4 regions of the Paenibacillus sp. FSL E2-0190 genome follow, and region 1 is predicted to be linked to each of the others. Evidence: riboswitches for the same ligand, from Rfam matches in the RefSeq annotation. Region 1 holds a riboswitch; each other region holds the start of a gene.
The links. Region 1 has a riboswitch for cyclic di-AMP ahead of NST25_RS11035 (KamA family radical SAM protein). Riboswitches for the same ligand answer to the same signal wherever they lie in the genome.
Positions count from the first base shown of each region.

Region 2: linked by a shared signal. The riboswitch ahead of NST25_RS00545 (C40 family peptidase) and the one ahead of NST25_RS11035 (KamA family radical SAM protein) in region 1 are both predicted to bind cyclic di-AMP.
Region 3: linked by a shared signal. The riboswitch ahead of NST25_RS00190 (3D domain-containing protein) and the one ahead of NST25_RS11035 (KamA family radical SAM protein) in region 1 are both predicted to bind cyclic di-AMP.
Region 4: linked by a shared signal. The riboswitch ahead of NST25_RS25790 (TrkH family potassium uptake protein) and the one ahead of NST25_RS11035 (KamA family radical SAM protein) in region 1 are both predicted to bind cyclic di-AMP.

Region 1 covers NZ_CP150306.1:2,592,079-2,595,373, reverse strand. Annotated here, with positions in the region: gene NST25_RS11040 (AraC family transcriptional regulator) at 1-1,638, shown strand, start outside; cyclic di-AMP (ydaO/yuaA leader) riboswitch at 1,687-1,828, shown strand; gene NST25_RS11035 (KamA family radical SAM protein) at 1,968-3,137, shown strand; gene NST25_RS11030 (YafY family protein) at 3,271-3,295, shown strand, end outside.
Region 2 covers NZ_CP150306.1:112,749-116,043, forward strand. Annotated here, with positions in the region: gene NST25_RS00535 (GNAT family N-acetyltransferase) at 1-326, opposite strand, end outside; gene NST25_RS00540 (C40 family peptidase) at 516-968, opposite strand; cyclic di-AMP (ydaO/yuaA leader) riboswitch at 1,013-1,155, opposite strand; gene NST25_RS00545 (C40 family peptidase) at 1,518-1,946, opposite strand; cyclic di-AMP (ydaO/yuaA leader) riboswitch at 2,004-2,142, opposite strand; gene NST25_RS00550 (hypothetical protein) at 2,361-3,191, opposite strand; gene NST25_RS00555 (M1 family metallopeptidase) at 3,203-3,295, opposite strand, start outside.
Region 3 covers NZ_CP150306.1:41,354-44,648, reverse strand. Annotated here, with positions in the region: gene rsmA (16S rRNA (adenine(1518)-N(6)/adenine(1519)-N(6))-dimethyltransferase RsmA) at 1-205, opposite strand, end outside; gene rnmV (ribonuclease M5) at 202-753, opposite strand; gene NST25_RS00190 (3D domain-containing protein) at 930-2,096, opposite strand; cyclic di-AMP (ydaO/yuaA leader) riboswitch at 2,382-2,611, opposite strand; gene NST25_RS00185 (TatD family hydrolase) at 2,810-3,295, opposite strand, start outside.
Region 4 covers NZ_CP150306.1:5,878,318-5,881,612, reverse strand. Annotated here, with positions in the region: gene NST25_RS25795 (CPBP family intramembrane glutamic endopeptidase) at 1-835, opposite strand, end outside; cyclic di-AMP (ydaO/yuaA leader) riboswitch at 1,156-1,331, shown strand; gene NST25_RS25790 (TrkH family potassium uptake protein) at 1,396-2,754, shown strand; gene NST25_RS25785 (TrkA family potassium uptake protein) at 2,768-3,295, shown strand, end outside.

The DNA of each region.
Region 1 (3,295 bases):
CTCCACTCTCTGCTATTTCAGCTAAACGAGGCCGAACTGATGATTCAAGCTGCCGATTCAAGCTCTATAACGCGTACAACCCAGGACTATACCCTTCTCATATTTACTGGAGGGAACGGACAATTGAACCTCGATGATCAAAGCGTGATACTAAGTACGGATAAATGTTATCTACTATCTCCTGGAATCTCCTATAGTACGGACAACCAGGAGCTGACGTTGTATTATTACCTCATCACCTTTACAGCAATTTATACAACCGAGCATCCTAAACGATATTCTGGAGAGCTGCTTTCCGGCAGACGGGAGTTAATTGTGCACCCGTTCACCAAGGTAATCCGACTAGTCGAAGACCTGCTCATGAACAGGAATAACACCGATGATGTACAACAATTCAAGCGACAATTAAAATTCCAAGAATTGCTGCTGCTACTTTTTGAGCATAATTACCCTTCCAAACACCTGCCAAGTCCTACGGAATCCGTAGAAAAGACCATAACATTCATTCAGGAGCATTATACAGAGAGTATCACCGTGAAGCAGTTAGCTGAACTGGCGGGAATATCAATCTGGCAATATACACCGATCTTTCAGCAGCTTACGGGTAAAAAGCCGCTTGAATACCTGACGGATCTGCGCATTAATCATTCCAAACGATTCCTGCAGGAATCGACTGAACCACTGCGGGAAATCGCCAGACTGGTCGGCTTCTCGGACGAATACTATTTCAGCCGCCGCTTTCGGCAAAAAACCGGAGTTACACCCGGACAATATGCACATCAGAAAGGTCGTAAGCTTACCGTCAAGGATTGGACGGGTCATGAGGTGGAGATTCCAGAGCGAGCGAAACGTATTGTCTATCATGGCGAAACACTTGGCGACCTTCTCGCGTTAGGCGTAAAGCCTATCGGTGGAGATGAAGCGTTCGCCCGGAACAGCGTCTATAAACATCGGCTTAAGAAGCTCGCCAACGTCGGGTTTCCACTGGACCCGCAGTTGACCGCTTCCCTAAACCCAGATTTGATCATTTTGGCAAATAGTGATGAAAGAGCCTACAGAGCAGTTTCTGGTATCGCTCCGACACTCACCTTTGATTCATTTGCATCTCTCGACAAACGAATGCGGACACTAGGCAGTTGGCTAGGTAAACAGCGCGAAGCCGAAGCATGGCTGGAGTCATTCACAATCAAAAACGCTGCCATGTGGCAGCAGCTTTACACGACAACCCTCCAAGTTGGAGAAACCGCCTCTGCTTTGGTCTATGATCATGGAGATCATCTGTATGCTATGGGAATGTCCGGATTCTCCACTGCGCTTTATGCCCCATGTGGATTACAACCGACTGAAGAGATCCAGGCCATATTGGACGAAGAGTTAGGGTTCGCCGAAGTTGATCCAACACGACTGCCTGCCTACGCCGGAGATCATATCTTCATGTTCATTCCGGAACGCAAAGACTCGCGAGCTGCGATGGAACGATTACTAGACAGTTCACTTTGGAACAATCTCCCGGCAGTACGTCAGGGACATGTTTATCTGCTCGACGGAAGCAAATGGAACTCTAGTGATGCGTTAACCCGGGAGAAGCTGCTAACGCTGTTGCCTAAACTACTCGGCGGAAGTAGCGCTAGCAATTGAAAGTGAATCTAGGATTCTCTTTTGACTTTTCAAAACTTGATAGGGTATACTTTATCTACGCTTAATTTCCAACTTTTACAGTTGAAAAGCGGGGGAACCAGTTAATTGGGGCGAATCATTGAGCATTAGAATGTAGGGTACCATCTTACCCGAGTCCGTCAGCTAACCTCGTCAGCAGTGGATGGGTCTGCTTTTCATGTTATTTACATAACCAGAGACCCTTGCTAAGGGTCTCTTTTTGTGCTTTTTTGGACCCTGCTGGCAGTAGATTGGCCTTTGACACTAAGGCTCCCTCATTTCTCACACTACGAGACAAAGGAGAGATGTACGTGCAAAAGGTAAAGTACTTCACGGATATTAACAAAATAGCTATGTTGTCTGAGCTGGAAAAAGAGAATCTGAAAGAAATTACGGACAAATTTGTTTTTCGTGTAAATGACTACTATCTGTCTTTGATTAACTGGGATGATCCAAATGATCCCATCCGTAAGCTGGTTATTCCTAACGAAGGTGAACTGCTGGAGTATGGGCGCTGGGACGCCTCCGATGAGGACACGAATTATGTGGTACCTGGTTGTCAGCACAAGTATAGAACCACTGCACTGCTGATTGTATCCGAGGTCTGCGGGGCTTATTGCCGCTACTGTTTCCGTAAGCGTCTGTTCCGAAATGACGTGAAAGAGGCGATGGCTGATGTCTCTCCGGGTTTGGAGTATATCGCAAATAATCCGGAGATTAACAACGTACTTCTTACGGGCGGGGACAGTTTAATTCTCTCCACACCGAAGCTAAGATCCATTATTGAAAATCTAAGAAGCATTGAGCATGTTAAGATCATTAGACTGGGTTCCAAAATTCCCGTATTTAATCCGATGCGGATCTCTGAAGACGAAGAACTGCTGGAGCTGATTCGTACTTACTCTACCGAAGACAAACGAATCTATGTTATGGCGCATATCAATCATCCTCGTGAAATTACACCTGAAGCCAAAAAAGCATTTAAAGCTCTCCACAACGCAGGGGCAATTGTCGTAAATCAGACCCCCATCCTCAAAGGCATCAACGATGATCCCGTTATTTTAGGGGAACTACTGGACCGGCTTTCATGGGCTGGCGTTACACCCTACTACTTCTTTGTGAACCGGCCCGTAGCCGGAAACCGGGATTTCGTATTACCGCTCGAGCAAGTCTATCAAATTGTAGAAGAAGCCAAAGCCAGAACCTCAGGACTTGGCAAAAGAGTACGCTTATCCATGAGCCACACCTCAGGAAAAATAGAAATTCTCGCCATTGATAACGGAAAAGCCTATCTCAAATACCATCAATCCAGAGATCAGGAATACGGAAAATTTATGATTCTAGATTGTCCAAAGGACGCCGAATGGTTCGATGACCTGCCTGGGAATGAGCAATATTGGACCCCACCTGTGAAAAAAAACGATGCTATTATTTCTGTTAATGATTTATCAGGCGAGCCTGCGGATTTAATCTGTAAATAGATTTAATCGACTCTGTCATAGGATATTTCTTCATCACCAACAACAAAACTCCTCCCTCCCAAAATTAGCCCGAAAAAATCTATGATATAATCACGCTGTAACACGAAATGGACTAATGGGTGGGAATGCACACATGAAATTGGAACGATTGATTTCTA
Region 2 (3,295 bases), 2.5 Mb from region 1:
AAGGCTGTCTGGACGATTGCATCTACGAATAGTTTGCCTAAACCATGGCCGCATAGATCGGGGCGCATCCCAACTCCTAAACGAACGACTCCTTCCATCGGGAACAACTGTGCGAATCCGCACAAAACCTCTTGTTCATTTAATATGGAGATATATTGTTCCTCCCGGAGCTGCGGATCACCAAACTCGATGCCAAGAGCCTGCATCTGCTCCCACGGCATCCAGCCATAAATATTATATGGAGGCGTATAGCTCCACTTACAAATAGCTTCTCCGTGAATTGCCTCCATAGGAACTACATGAAAAGTTACCGAGGGATTTATCATAAAGTCAACGATCTCCTTTCACGAGGACATTGCTATATTACTAATTATATACAAAATGGGGGAGGTTCGACTCAGAAACTTTATATGAGAGGAATGTTTTACAAATTATGAGAGGGGTAAATAAGTAATAAGACAAAAAAACAAGCTCTCCTCCAAGAGTTACCTTGGAAAAGAGCCTATGTACGTTACTTATTGAACATCATCATTGTCTTCCGATTCAGCAGCAACCGATTGGTAAGCGTCTGTGCTCATAATGCGCTTAGCACCAACGTAGCGTTTCACGTAGTAGCTATCACTCAGAGAGCTAATCGTAACACCGCGTGAGGTAGAAGCGTGTGCGAACTTACCTTCACCGACATAAATGCCGACATGGGAGACACCTTTGCCACTTGTATTGAAGAATACAAGATCTCCGGCTCTTATATCATCACGGGAGATTGCTGTGCCCATTTGATATTGGGAACCTGATTGGTGTGGAAGGTTAATGCCAATCTTATCAAACACATACATTGTAAATCCGGAGCAATCAAATCCGTTAGTGGATATACCGCCGGATACGTATTTAGTACCGATGGCCTTGTCAATCACTTTATCCATTTTGGAATCTGCGAAAGCGCTTCCTGCTCCGATGGTGAGGATGATGGAAAAGCTTAGTACTGCTGCTGCTAACTTCTTCTTCAAAAGTGTATACCCCTTCCAAATGCCTACGAGGTTAGCTTAAGGGTTCGGTTGAAGGTCCCCTATGACCCCTCTATATAATGGAGGTCAATTCACCCAAAGTTGGTTCCCCCGTTTTCCTAATAGTTAGGAAACTCGGCTCATACTGTTGATTAGGATTAGCTTGTAATCAATACATGACAAAACCTTTGTAAATAACAACTTAATGATTACAAAAATGTTACTAAAATCTCACTGCGCTAATTGTAACAAACAGAAAGCCGCTTGGCAATCGTTTTTAACATATTAATGCAGAAAAATTGGCATTTTTACGGTAGAAAGGCATATGTAAGCGTTAATAATGACCTAATTTTTAATATAATTGCAATTTTTATCAAATAAACGTGTTTCAATTGGGCTCTATTAGTGTAAAAATATATTATGGAAAAAAGAAAAACCCGAATTTGATTACGGGAATAATCAGATTCAGGTTCATATAGTTGTAATTATGAGGTTATAGTTGTGAGGAAGGTTTCAATCGAAGGCTACAGCTTGATAAGCTGAAGTACTCATTACTCTTTTAGCGCCAACATAACGATTGGCCCAGTAGGCCTGACTGAGTGAAGTGATGGTCACTCCACGCGAAGAGGACGATTGTGCGAATTTTCCGTTTCCAACATAAATGCCGACATGGGATACTCCATTGCCAAGTGTGTTAAAGAACACTAGATCACCAGAACGCAGATTGCTTTTGGATACAGCAGTTCCAACGCTATATTGAGCTTTTGATGTACGAGGTAAAGTAAGACCCACATTCTTGAATACATATTTTGTAAATCCAGAGCAATCAAATCCGGCAGTGCTTGTACCTCCGGTTTTATAGGCAACTCCAATAGTCTTTGAGATTACAGTGTCCATCTTAGAGTCGGCAAAGGCGCTTCCTCCACCAATAGATAATGCCATTACAAGTCCTAGCGCCGCAGCGACGCATTTTTTTCTTAAATTATGTCTTTTCAAAAGATGTACTCCTTCCAAGGCCTGCGAGGTTAGCTTAAGGGTTCGGTAGAAGATTCCCTATGATCCCTGTAAAGCGAGATCAATTCACCCAAAATATGGTTCCCCCACTTCCCGGTGCAAAGGAATTAGGCGTGTTAAGCACCAAGAGAATGACGTTTCGACAGTTACACTTACGATAAATACATTTAGTTATGTAGGAATCGTTTCAATTGATTACAAAATTGTTACTAATAGCACAGGACTTATTGTAACAGAGCTTTTACGATTTTGCAAATACTCTTAAGTTATCCGTAATGAGAAAAAGTCCCAGCTCCTGAATACAGGAATTGGGACCTTTTTATTATGTCAAATAAGGTTAATTTATTGTGGAAATGCTTTGCTACACCATAGATGATATTGTGCAGAGATTCCCCACATTTTTAAGAGCGTAGAAGGTAGTGGTGAGATTTGCCGTATTATAAGTGCCGGCAGGCCGGGACAGAACAGACCCGTCAGTCCGCACACTAGCAGTAAGAGCAAGCCTCCCGCACCAAGTACAATGGAAACACCTATAGCAGGAATCAGTGACCGCAAGCAGATGAACAGTGAGGAGAACATTCCTGTACCGCCGGTGTAACCAAACTGCATATATAGAAGAAACAGGCGCACGATAAAAATATATATAAGCCATGCCAATACGTATGGTACTAAATGAAGTAACAAAGTGTAGTTAAACAAAGAGGATAAGAACAGCCCGTACATTTTTGGAGCAAGCCAGTAAAGCGGCAGCAGGGTCAGCACCCATTCGATTAGGCTAAAGACTAAGACAGGTAGTCCATAGATCTTCATGCCAGGGAAAAAGAACAGCCCGCGCTCGCCCTTTCGCTCCTGGTGCAGCTCATGCAGCAATCCTGCCCTTATGAAAGGAGAAAGCAGAAGTCGCAAGACAACAAGTCCTAGAAGCATCCATAACCAAGTGCGTATCGCAGGGTCAGTATTCAAGCTGAACTGTCCCTCGATATAATACAACAGTCTGCCCATACCGCTGCCGCCGGCGTCTTTATCTGGATAGCGCAGTAGAATTGGAATAATAGCAGATCGGATGAAACCATACATAAAGTAGCCCCAGAGCAGTCGGTAGATGAAGAGCAGAATTAAAATATAAAATTGCTCCTTCATGCTTTGCCAGCCGCGGGTTATCGATGTTCTCACAATCATTCACCTCACCAGACAAGAGTTCCGAGCACGGTTTCAAGTAGTTTAGTTACACTTAACGTCCAGCGAGAGAGCGTCTTGGGCTCTATTTCCGCCAGCCT
Region 3 (3,295 bases), 2.6 Mb from region 1:
CCAGACGCTCCGTCAGCGCTCCAATTCCCGGCCCGATCTCCAGCGCCCCAGAATCGCTATCTAGTCCAGCAGCGTCTACAATCTTGTCCAAAATATTCTGATCAATCAAAAAATTCTGTCCCAGGCTTTTCTTGAACTTGAATCCATAACGTTGAATAATCTCTTTGGTCCGTTTTGGAGTCGAAATTTCCTCTCTACCACTCATGAAGTAATGCCTCCCTGATCAATTTGGGCGAGAGCCCCGGCAAATTCCTCCCGCGTAATCCCAAACATCGCCAGCCGCTTGTACAGCTGTTTGCCGTTACAATATCCGATTCCAAGCAAATTACCAAGTGCCATACGTCTTTCAGCAGCCCGAGGGTGTACAAGCATTCCAGCGGCCATAAGATCATCAATACCAATCAAAGCAGGTGCTCCTTCAAAAGAGGTATGTACATTACGCAGCGCATGACGAATCGCCTCTGGCGATGCATTCTCTACACCGATATCCCCTTTTCGAGTTGCGTCCTTCTCTGGAATAAAAGCATGCTTGCAGCCCGGCACCTTCGCTGAAACGATTTTACGAATTCGCTCCCCAGCATGGTCCGGGTCCGTAAGAATAATAACCCCTCTACGTTCCATAGCAAGCGCGATCTTAGCAATTACAGTCCGGTTTACAGCAGAGCCGCCTGTCTCAATGGTATCCGCTTCTACAGCACGCTTAATGGCTACGGTATCGCTTTTGCCTTCAACGACGATTAATTCCTTAATCATATTTCTTGACTCCTTCCAAAAAAAGCAAAAAGAAGAGGATTCGCTCCTCTTCTTTTGGTTAAAGAATGTATAAGTGATGAGCGGTTGCTCTGCGATCAACGAAATGATCATCCAGCGTTCCTTAACGGTTATCATCACTATAGCTTATCAAAGGATTTTTTGCAAAAGCTTCAGTTCTAGTTAAGCTCTGGTTTCACAGGTCCAATCACATAAACGGTACGTGATTTACGGCCGAAATTACGAGCATGGCTCAGGGAATCATAATAGACATCCACTTTATTGCCTTTAATGGCACCGCCAGTATCCTCTGCACGGCGGAATCCAAGCCCATCGATATAAACCCACCAGCCAATAGGAATTACATTCGGATCTACTGCAATTGTACGACCTTCCGTTACGCGTGTTCCGGAGGCAGTTTTAGTACCTATCCCTGGCTCTTCTGACGAATAAGCTGTCATGGAGACGTTCTTAATCATCTTCTTGTACTCAAAGTCTACGCCAGCCTTGCTTGTGACGTTCTTAGTCTTAGCGCTAACTTTAGTCGTTTTGGAGGTAGTGCTTGATTTGGAAGTTGTTGTAGCTTTAGCAACTACAGTAGGCTTAGGAAGTGCTTTAGTACCAACGGCAATGATCTTATCTTTTGTTACCGTTTGTACTTCCTTGCCGATCATGCGCATAGAGGCCAGTTCTCCGTCTTGATAGATCTTTTCAATATGCTGAACCATGACGCCTGGTTTGCCTGCCTGTGCCACTCTAACTGTTCCCACAGTAAGGGAGGGATCTGCTGTCTTAATAACACGGAAAGGTAAGTTAGTTGTTCGCTGTACCGTTTGCTTGTTGATACGAACGATCTTAATCTCCATGTCAGCAGAGATGGTGGTGTCTAACGAAGGAAAAATCTTATCATAGCCTTCTAGGTTGATACCCAGTTTGTCAATCGCTTGACCGATAGTGTCTTCGGTCGTATATAACGTTTTTGTTGCTCCGTCCGCAGTAAGGCTAAATTTCTGCGCACGATTGATAACGACACGGTCACCGTCTTTTATTTCATCACTCAGACCTAAAGATAATTCATCATGCGGCTGCAGCGAAATTTGCTCTTTCTCCAACACATCACCAAGAAGTGCTTCTCGCGTTTCAAGTGTCTGTGTTTGCCCGTCTATTACTAAAACTAATTGTTTATTACTTTGACCGTGTACGTACAGCAGAATTAACAGCGCGATTGCGATTGAAATCACACCTGCAAGTAAAAGTACGCGAGTATTTACTTGCTCCCACCGTAATGCGAAAGACCTGCTGGATGACTGCGAATCATGGGATACCTCTGGTTGGAATAAGCCCATTCTCTCCATCCTCCTTACATAGCCTCGTCGTCAATTTGTATATCATGAGGACTGAATTTCTTTGACGAAACTATTTGAGATTGTCACAGGATACGCACGTATTAACTTAGCGTCTCCTGCTCATGGATCGCCTGCTCGGCACAGCTACTCCCACACCTGTTATATAACAGTATGCGGGCAACATTCAGTTTATTCAAAAATAAAGAAGCCTAAAAAGAGTTCTCTTGAGGACTCTTTCGTGGCTTCTCCGATGTCAGAATACGCGGGAATGTTTGTGCACGAGGTTGCCTCTCTTACTTGCGCTTACGGGGTTAGCTGTCGGGTTCGGACGAAAGAGAGACGCCCTATTTCAGGTCACCCGCTCACGGCGGTTGCCCTTAAATTCACCCCAAAGACCACGTGAAGAAATCAAATATTGTTCTGCGGCAATTCCTAGTCGTATTCAAGATACAGGCATGCGGCAGTTCAATATTGGTTCCCCCGTTCTCCATACGGAGACTCAGCGAGACGATCCATGAATCAATGGCTGTCACAATAACAACAGCTCACATCACTGAAAAGATGATATCCTGTTTTGATGCATGTTGTAAAGGACGATTCAACCACGTTTACGCAAATATATGGTTAAAATATTGTAATAATCAGCCGTTTTTATATTAAAAAAGTTTAATATATCGGCCATTCTCTATTTTTCACCCGTTTTACTCCTGTTTTCAGACAATCCCAAATCGTTCCAGTGCGTTCGCATACGTAATTTTAGCTAATTCTTCCCATGTTAACCCTTTAATTTCAGCCGCAGCCTCTGCTACTAACTTCACATGAGCACTCTCATTTCGCTTGCCTCGGAAGGGGTGTGGAGTCAAATATGGAGCGTCTGTTTCGATCAATAATCGGTCCAATGGCGTCTGTGCAAGCACCTCTTTAGGCACTCTGGCATTTTTGAACGTGATCGGTCCTCCAAATGACAAATGAAATCCTAGGTCTAGACACATTTTTGCGGTTTCCCAGCTGCCTGAGAAAGAATGCATTACGCCACCAATTTCATTTGCTTTTTCCTCCCGTAAAATCCGTACGACATCTTCATGGGCATCACGGTCATGTATACAGATTGGCATTTTTAGTTCACGGGCTAGTCCAATTTGTTTGCGGAAGACCTCCTGCTGCACATCCTTGGGAGAGGTATCCCAATAATAATCCAA
Region 4 (3,295 bases), 3.3 Mb from region 1:
CTCTTCTAAGAATACTGTAGACGAGTGCCAGAATTCCTAAAATCAGTGTGGGTATACCGTAACCGAATAATGTTAGCTTTTCCGCTAAAGAGGTCTGTCCTTGTACGTAGGAGGTATGCCAAGCTGGTGCAGTGAATCCGGCATTAAAGCTGGATACCTGCTCTCCACTGAAATCAAAATAATAGTGCAATAAGGATTCGCCGACCTGAACAGTACTATCCGTATATACTAGCCCATGGCTTCCTGTATTCGATTCAATTTGTAGTTTGGCAGGATTTACTTCCCATTCTTGAAGCCAAGGACGAGCAAGATTCTCCTTCTGCGCTAGAGTGAGGTCAGCTCCCTTGTCCTCTTTTGCACCAACGGAAGCAATGCCTGGCCCCTCATCGGAGACAACTTTTGCAGCCTTTGAGAAAGCGACAATCTTACCGGTATACATATTGAGGTCAACGATGATTTGCGGCTCTTGCTCCGCTGAAGGAGTAAGCGTTGCCCGAAAGACATCAAAAGGATAGTTTTGATCCAATTTTTTCTTGGTGTAGTCCTCCACAAGCTTCTCGCGAGACATATAACCATAAAAGGAAGAGTCCGTCTGGTAAAGTACATTCCATTGATCGTTTGGTGCTTCGGTGTAGTTGAGCTTTTGTTCTGCGAATAATATGGCTTGGTCACGGGCTTCTGCCTTGCTAATGACGGTGGTATCTTCACCTGTAGGGCTACTAAGCAGTGAAGGGGAAATCTGAAACATAATAAATAGAATAAGACCGATAATGCCCGAGATGATGAGCCTCTTGGAGAGGGCACGTTGCTGTAAGGGCTGGCCGACGGGATTCATGTAACGCCTCCTTGTTATGTACTGACAATGTTATGTTCCATTATAGTATTAGTGCCTGGTTGGTTACAAAAAACATTATATGTTCTTTTTATGGGTAATAGAGATAGTATAGAATAGTCATGTGAATTTATACCATGAATTTTATCGTGTTCATTTCTGCACGAATGATGAGAATCGGTGTAATTGCAGGGAAAACACGGAAAAGTGATGAGAAAAGGCACTCCTTTTGATGCAGTCTCTTTAAACCGCATTTTTTCATGTGAATGAGCATTAATTGTGTCTTTGTGAATTCACTAAATAACGTATATAATTTGTATGCAATTGTATAGTAGCCGAATTTCTGGTGAAAACGGGGGAACCATAAGAAGTGATGAAAAGTGGAGTGTACACGATAAATGGCACTTTCATCAGGGGTGAATTTCGTTCTGGGAACGAATAGGGCAGCCTGCACAGTCCGAATCCGACAGCTAACCTCGTAGGCTAATTTACTGCAGGAACCAAGTCAGCATTGGTTTTCCAGTGCTTTTTTTGTTGGAATTTTTGATAAGAAGGTGAGCAAAGTGGCTTCACAGTTTCGCAGGATTTCTGAATTTAAGTTTCTGAAGCTCTCGCCGCCGCAGATACTGGTGCTTGGTTTTGCATCGATCATTCTGATAGGGGCCTTGCTGCTTATGCTGCCCATCTCAAGCACAAGCGGGAATTCCGTGGAATTTATTGATGCATTATTTACTTCAACGTCGGCAACCTGTGTTACAGGGCTTGTTGTGCTGGATACCGGAACTTCGTTCACCATTTTTGGAAAAACCGTAATTATGATTCTGATCCAGATCGGCGGCTTAGGTTTTATGACCATGGCCACTCTATTTTCACTGGTGTTAAAGCGTAAAATATCTTTGCGGGACAGGCTAATCCTACAGGAAGCCATGAATCAAGGCTCTATGGAAGGAATTGTGCGACTGATCCGGAGAGTCCTCATATATTCTCTTGTCATAGAAGGCTGTGCCGCTGTGCTGCTGTCTATTCGCTGGGCTTTTGATATGCCGTTGGGAAAAGCGATTTATTATGGCATATTTCATGCGGTGTCTATGTTTAATAATGCGGGGTTCGATATTTTTGGGGATTTTCGCAGTTTAACTGATTATGTATATGATCCGCTTGTGAATATTATTGTGATGTTTCTGATTGTCTCCGGCGGGATTGGTTTTATTGTAATGTCAGATCTGGTGGAGTTTCGGGTAACCCGCAGGCTGTCTCTACATAGTAAAGTTGTCCTGTCCACCAGTACAGGGCTGATTCTGATCGGAGCTTTGGTTATTTTTATATTTGAGTTTACTAACACTCGTACCCTGGGTTCACTGAATTTCGGCGGTAAAATATTATCGGCCTTCTTTCAATCCGTGTCTCCCCGTACGGCTGGCGCGAACACAGTAGATATTGCTGGACTTCGGCAGGCTACACAATTTTTTATAGTGATTCTTATGTTTATTGGTGCTTCTCCGGGCTCAACGGGCGGGGGGATTAAGACAACAACCTTTACGATGATGATTGGTGCTGTAATTGCTATGCTGCGTGGACGGGAAGATGTTGTGTTGTTCCGTTATCGGCTGGCTCAAGAGCGCATCTACAAGGCATTAACGATCACGCTGCTGGCTTTGTTGTTAATCGCCTCTGTGTCGATGATACTCTCCACAACTGAAGACAGTAATTTCTTGGCAATCTTGTTTGAGACGACCTCCGCCTTTGCTACGGTAGGACTGACTATGGGGCTAACTCCGGAACTGTCAGCGATCGGTAAGATTCTACTCTGTCTGACGATGTTTGCAGGTCGGCTAGGTCCACTAACCTTAGCGTATGCACTCGGTCCCAAACAGGGTAAACCACTGTATAAGTATCCGGAAGGTAAAATAATTATTGGATAGGAGTTAATTAGAAATGAAAGCACAGCAATTTGTAGTAATCGGCTTAGGTCGCTTCGGTTCAAGCCTGGCGCTTGAGCTGATGGAAATGGGCTACGAGGTGCTCGGCATTGACCACCATGAAGAACGCGTGGAGGAAATGAGCGATCAGCTGACGCATACGGTAGTAGCAGATGCTACAGATGAGGGAATTATGCGCTCGCTTGGTGTACGGAACTTTGATTGTGGGATTGTTGCGATTGGTGACAATATGGAGAGAAGCATTCTGGCGGCCATTTTGTTGAAGGAGATTGGAGTCAAGCAAGTGGTGGCTAAGGCAATCTCTATCCTTCATGGCCGCGCACTGTCGCGGCTGGGGGTTGATCGGGTTATTTTTCCGGAGCGGGATATGGGGATTCGTGTGGCACATCAGCTGGTGACGCCCAATTTGCTGGATTATATTGAACTGTCCAAGGATTATAAAATTGTCGAGCTGACCGTACCGTCCTGCATGAACGGCAGAAGCTTGTCTGATTTAAATACAAGAGCTAAATATGGCTGCAGT